One region of the Haloimpatiens massiliensis genome, then DNA from elsewhere that is predicted to be linked to it. Evidence: riboswitches for the same ligand, from Rfam matches in the RefSeq annotation. Region 1 holds a riboswitch; the other holds the start of a gene.

Region 1 (3,421 bases):
CTTATCCCCCTCTGTACTCTTTTTGTCTCCTTCTGCTTTTGCCCCACAACCTATTATTGCTGTGCTTAGAAATAAAACTCCTAGCAATGCACATATTTTCTTTTTCATTTTAAAATTCCTCCTTTTAATTTATCTAAAACTTAGTATTTATAAACTCTCCTTTAGCTTGCTACACTGAAACTGGAAATTCTTAACTAAAATTTATTTACTTAATCTTTTATATGCAATATCTCCAATCCCTTGAATTAACTGCACAAGAATCACTAATATTATTATGGTATATACCATTACTTGGGTATCAAACCTATAGTAACCGTATTTAATAGCTACATCACCTAATCCACCAGCTCCTACAACTCCTGCCATAGCTGAATAACCAATTAAATTTATTACAGTTAAAGTTATTCCTCGAACCATTGATGGAAAAGCTTCTGGAAATATTACCTTAATTAATATTTGAAAAGTATTAGCTCCAAAAGACTTAGCTGCTTCTATAAGCCCATGTTCTACTTCCTTTAAAGAAGATTCCATGACCCTTGCTGCAAAGGGAAATGCTCCTATAGTGAGTGGCACCACTGCTGCTGTTCTACCTATGCTTTTACCCACTATAACTTTAGTAAGAGGAATAACTGCTATCATAAGTATTATGAATGGAAAAGATCTTAATATATTTATAAATCCATCTACTATGCGATAAATAAATTTATTAGGTTTAAGCCCTTTCTCATCAGTTACAACTAAAACAACTCCAAATATTAGTCCGATTAGAAGTGTAAAAGCCGTAGAATAGCCTACCATATAAATTGTGTCTTTTAATGCTGGAATAAAAACCTCATTAATCAATTAAACCACTTCCCATCTTATATTTTTTGAATCTAGATAACCGCATATATCTTGCTTATGTTCTTTGTTTACATTTATAATTAAGCTTCCTAAAACTTCTTGTCTAAAGTTTTCTAGCTTTCCCCATACTATAGAAAAATCTATCTGAAGTTCTCTAGCCATGGAAGTAATTATTGATTGATTACTTACTTCAGAAGGGAAGAAGATCTTTATATTAAATCCATGCTCTGGCAAAAGCTCGTCCCCACATAATAGATCTCTTAATTCTCCTTCTGGGGTTAGAAACAGTTCCTTAACTAGTCCAGAATCCTTAATTTTTCCATCCTTCATAAGCACTATTCTATTACATACTTGCTTTATAACTTCCATCTGATGTGTAACTATAATTACTGTTATGGCAAGCTTCTCACTTATTTCTTTTATAAGATTTAATATTGAGTTTGTAGTTTGAGGATCTAATGCTGATGTAGCCTCATCACATAATAATATCTTTGGTTCTAAAGCCAGTGCTCTGGCAATAGCTACTCTCTGTTTTTGTCCACCACTTAACTGATTAGGCTTGCTTTTAGCTTTATTTTCAAGACCTACAAGTTTTAAAAATTCTTTAACTTTTTTATCAATATATACCTTGTCTTTCTTCCACACCTTAAGTGGAAGGGCCACATTGTCATATACATTCTTAGAATTCAATAAATTAAAATTTTGAAATATCATGCCCATATTTTTTCTTAAATCTCTCATTTTTTTGCCGCTTAAATTTGTTACTTCCGCCCCCATTACTCTAATACTACCTTGCTCATAGCGCTCTAGCCCATTTAGACATCTAAGCAAAGTAGACTTTCCAGCTCCACTGTGCCCTATAATTCCAAAAATTTCACCTTTATTTACACTTAAGCTTACATTCTTAAGGACTTTAGCATTTCCAAAGCTCTTATTTACATTAACAACCTCTATAATACTTGAATTTGAATAACTATTTTCCATTCTTCTACCTCCTTAAGGCTTAACCCTGAATTTAAAAACTTAATTATTATTTCCAAAGAAATATTTCATATATAAGAAAAGACCCGAGAATATCTCGAGCCTTGAAATATCCTCATCTTTCGGCAATGCCGCTGGATTTAGCACCTTTACTGCTTTTTACAGTATGGTTGCTGAGCTTCATAGGGCCAGTCCCTCCACATCTCTTGATAAGTTCTCTATTAAATTTTTTAAAAACTTTGCTAACAATTTTCAGATTTCTCGTCACTGTTTTCAATAATAATTCTATGAACTAACTACTTATAAAAAATTAAAAGCCTGAGGATATCCTCAGGCTAAACCTTCACTGTATCCTCATCTTTCGGCAATTGCCGCTGGATTTAGCACCTTTATTGCTTTTTGCAATATGGTTGCTGAGCTTCATAGGGCCAGTCCCTCCGCATCTCTTGATAAGATATAATATTTATTTTTAAATCGTTATTTAAGATTATATTAGCTTTTTTTTATAATGTCAACATATTTTTTGCGTTAAAAGTGAATTTTATAATTAAACATATAATAATATTTTCATCGTTCGTGTAATTGCCTAAATATGTATCCAGTGCTATAATCACTTATTGCGTAGTGGAATCACTGGTTTTATTACCAGTAATAATTCCTAATCTATAAAAGACTTTTTGTGTTAAAATTGAAATAATGTTTTATGAAAAGTGAGGTGTTTTTTATGAGTAATGTTGCAGGCAGTGGCTGTGAAATATTAGTACCCTTTAATGAAAGAAAGCCTCTTAAGGAAATTGAGAGAAGTCTAGTAAAAACCTATAGAAAAAATATATGGTCCAAATTTATTAAAGCCATAAAGGATTATAAATTAGTAGAAGATGGAGATAAAATAGCTGTAGCCATTTCCGGTGGAAAAGACAGTTTATTAATGGCTAAACTATTTCAAGAACTTCAACGTCATGGCCAAATGAAATTTGATTTGGAATTTATAGCTATGGACCCCGGTTATCATGAGGATATAAAAAAATTACTAATAGACAACTGTGAGTATTTAAATATTCCTATTAACATATTTGAATCTGGTATATTTGAAATAGTAGATAATATAGCACAAGACTATCCTTGTTATATGTGTGCAAGAATGCGCAGAGGGGCATTATATTCAAAAGCACAAGAATTAGGATGTAACAAACTAGCTCTTGGGCATCATTTTGATGATGTTATAGAAACAACCTTATTAAATGTATTGTATTCTGGAAATTTTAAAACCATGCTTCCAAAATTAAAATCTTCCAACTTTAAGGGATTACATTTAATAAGACCATTATACTATATTAATGAACGTCATATTCAGCGTTTTACTCAAAATAGCGGCATTTGGCCTCTTAATTGTGCATGCATGGTTGCAGCTAAAAAAATAGGAAATAAACGTTATGAAATTAAAGAATTAATTAAGCAAATGAAACAAAATTTTAAAGACGTAGATAAATCCATATTTAGAGCTGCCCAAAATGTTAACATGGACTCAATTTTAGGTTGGGAAAAGGATGGAAAAAAACATTCTTATTTAGATTTTTATGATGAAGATTAAATTTTA
Region 2 (3,421 bases), on a different contig from region 1:
TGAGAGTACAAAAGTATTTTAAGATTATGATTATTTTTTAAATCCTCCTTTAAAATCCTACTATATCTGGAATGAGGGCAGTTTACAGGAAAATTTAGATTTTCTAAAATTCTCTCTTCCCTAAGCTTATAATGTTTGTATATGCCAAAAGTCTTTTTATTCATAACATAATTTCTAATACCATAATAATGATACATTGCAGCTTGAGCTGCCCAGCATATAAAGAAAGAGGTTTTTACATTTTCCTCAATAAAATTAAATATATCTTGAAGCTCCCTCCAGTAACTTACATGTTCAAAAGGCAATTTTTCTAGAGGTGCTCCAGTTATAATTGTTCCATCTAACTTTTTATTCTTAATATCCTCAAGCGTTTCATAATTATTTTTTAAATATGACATTGAACTATTCTTACAACTATGATTTATAATTCTTAAAAACCTCAAATGTACTGATTTATTTATAGAATTAAATAATTTTAAAAACTGTGCTTCCGTTTCCTGTTTATTTGGCATTAAATTTAAAATTCCTATGCTTTTTAAATTCTCAGTTCTCTTCAACCCTAGTGAGTAGTCTATACTGCCCTTTTCTAAAAGCTTTAATCCTTCAAAAGGCTTATTTAAGTATATTGTCATATTAACTTATATAATTAAGAGCTTGTCTAAAGTCCTTAATTATATCCTCTATATTTTCAATGCCCACAGAAACTCTTATCATTTCAGGGGATACTCCTGCATTAATCTGTTCCTCTACAGATAATTGCCTATGAGTTGTACTTGCAGGGTGAAGCACAGAAGATCTAACATCACCTATATGAATTACTAAAGCTACTAATTTTAATTTTTTAATAAACTCCTTTATATCTTCTTTAGACCCTTTAATTCCAAAAGTCAACATACCTGAAGCTCCATTTCTCAAGTATTTGTTGCTCCTTTGAAAGTTTATATTATCCTCCAACCTAGGATAGTTTACCCATGAAATTTTAGGATGCTTTTGAAGCCATTTTGCTAATTTCAATGCATTTTCGCTATGGGCCTTCATCCTTAAATGAAGAGTCTCTAAACCCAAATTGGTTAAAAAAGCGTTAAAAGGAGACATAATATTTCCTATATCTCTTAATAATTTAACTCTAAGCTTTGTTATATACGCCTTTTCTTTAAAAGCTTCTACGTACTTTAACCCATGATAACTTAAATCTTTTTCTACCATTGATAGAAATTTGCCATTATCCCAATTAAAATTTCCTCCATCAATAATTATTCCTCCAACTGATGTAGCGTGCCCATCAGCATATTTAGTGGTGGAATGTATTACTATATTTGCTCCAAGCTTCAAAGGATTGCAATGATACGGTGTTGCAATAGTATTGTCTACTATAAAAGGTATATTTGATTTTCTAGCTATAGATGAAAACTTCTCAAAATCAAGAATATTAAGACCTGGATTTCCAATGGTTTCTCCAAAAATTAATTTAGTATTGTTCTTTATAGAACATAAAATTTCTTCCCCTGAAGCCTCTGGATTTACAAAAGTAGTATGGATTCCTAATTCCCTTAAGGTAACATTTAAAAGATTGAAGGTTCCACCATATAAAGTAGATGCTGCTAATATATGATCTCCTGCTTTACATATATTTAATACAGCTAGTAACGTAGCTGATTGGCCCGAAGATGTGGCAACTGCACCAACACCTCCTTCAAGTAATGAAAACTTTTCTTCCAAGGCTGCTACTGTCGGATTGCTTATCCTAGAGTACATATGACCTTCTTTACTTAAGTCAAATAACTCACCTACATAATCTGGATTATTGTAGTAATAGGTGGTATTTTGAACAATAGGTAATATCCTTGGCTCTCCTACTTTAGGCTTATAGCCTTCCTGAATACATAATGTTTCAAATGACAATTTTTTTGACATAAAAAAACCCCCTTTAAAATAATTAAGGAAGTCTTCTAACAAGTAGCAACATTAATGATTTAAAACCTTTTATGGAAATAAAAAAGCTATTTTCCATAAAAGATAGAAAATAGCACAATAACAATATTTTCAGCTATCTCTTATCTATCAGGATTTCCTGCAGGATTTAGCACAATTCCAGCCATTTAGGCCAGCTGTTGCCAGGTTTCATAGGGCCAGTCCCTCCACCATTCTTGATAAAAGACTAATTATTAAATTATATATAATATATACTATACTTAATATTCTGTCAATATACTTTTTTTATTTTTTAATTGATAACTTTACATATATAAGTTATCGCTTGATAATTTTTCCCAAGAAATCATCCCAGTGTATACTTCATAATAAGTATACAGATATCAATCAAGTATACTTTATCTCACTTTTTATTATACTAAAAGTATGATATACTTAGCTAGTTTATATAAAACAAAGCTCAGCTAAAATAGAATTTTTATTCTGCTGAAATATGAATCTCACGTCACATATCAACTAAAAATAATATTACAGCTATTATTCATTGGATAAATATTTATATAAATACAAAATACACTTGAAAGTTGAAAGGTAGATTATTATGATAAATTTTAAAAAACTAGGTCTTAGTGATGATGTACTAAGCATACTTAAAGCTCAAAGAATTAGTGAACCAACACCAATTCAAGAACAAAGTATCTTGCTAATAAATAATGGTCATGATGTTATAGCGGAAGCTCAAACTGGAACTGGAAAAACCCTTGCATTTCTACTGCCAATGTTTGAAAATATGTCTCCTAACATAGACACAATTCAAGGTTTAATAGTAACACCAACAAGGGAACTTGCCATACAAATAACTCAAGAAGCTATGAAATTAAAAGAAGCTAAGGATTTAAATATATTAGCTGTATATGGTGGTAAAGATATAGGCTCTCAACTAAAAAAGCTTAAAGGTAATATTCACTTGGTAATCGCAACTCCTGGTAGACTTTTAGATCACCTTAACAGAAACACAATTAATCTTGACCATTTGAAAACATTAGTATTGGATGAGGCTGACCAAATGCTCCTTATGGGATTTAAAAATGAAGTCCGCTCCATTATAAGTCATACACCAAATAACCGTCAGACCCTATGTTTTTCAGCCACAATGAACTCTGAAGTTAAAAAACTTGCCTATAAAAATATGCATGATCCAAAACTAGTTATGGTAGAAAAAAAGGAAGTAACTCTTGAAAATATCAAACAATTTCTAATAGAGACCACTGATAGAAGGAAACAAGAAGACTTGTGTAAAATTTTAGATGAGGAAAATCCATTTATGGCTATTATCTTTTGTAGAACCAAAAGAAGAGTTGATAATCTTGAGGAAGATCTTTATCAAAAGGGCTATAACTGTAAAAAACTCCATGGTGGTATATCTCAAGCAAAGCGTGAAAAAGTAATGAAAGCCTTTAAAAATTTAGAGATTCAATATTTAATAACT

What was found. Region 1 has a riboswitch for S-adenosylmethionine ahead of C1715_RS03485 (methionine ABC transporter ATP-binding protein). Riboswitches for the same ligand answer to the same signal wherever they lie in the genome.
Region 2: it holds a riboswitch for S-adenosylmethionine, as region 1 does, so the genes downstream of both, C1715_RS10280 (O-acetylhomoserine aminocarboxypropyltransferase/cysteine synthase family protein) here and C1715_RS03485 (methionine ABC transporter ATP-binding protein) in region 1, are expected to answer to the same signal.

The regions. Positions count from the first base shown of each region.
Region 1 covers NZ_LT854637.1:62,656-66,076, reverse strand. The annotation lists gene C1715_RS03495 (MetQ/NlpA family ABC transporter substrate-binding protein) at 1-108, opposite strand, end outside; gene C1715_RS03490 (methionine ABC transporter permease) at 202-843, opposite strand; gene C1715_RS03485 (methionine ABC transporter ATP-binding protein) at 844-1,800, opposite strand; SAM riboswitch class I at 1,937-2,040, opposite strand; SAM riboswitch class I at 2,176-2,280, opposite strand; gene C1715_RS03480 (tRNA 2-thiocytidine biosynthesis TtcA family protein) at 2,549-3,415, shown strand.
Region 2 covers NZ_LT854640.1:448,294-451,714, reverse strand. The annotation lists gene C1715_RS10285 (homoserine O-acetyltransferase/O-succinyltransferase family protein) at 1-632, opposite strand, end outside; gene C1715_RS10280 (O-acetylhomoserine aminocarboxypropyltransferase/cysteine synthase family protein) at 634-1,914, opposite strand; SAM riboswitch class I at 2,052-2,157, opposite strand; gene C1715_RS10275 (DEAD/DEAH box helicase) at 2,534-3,421, shown strand, end outside.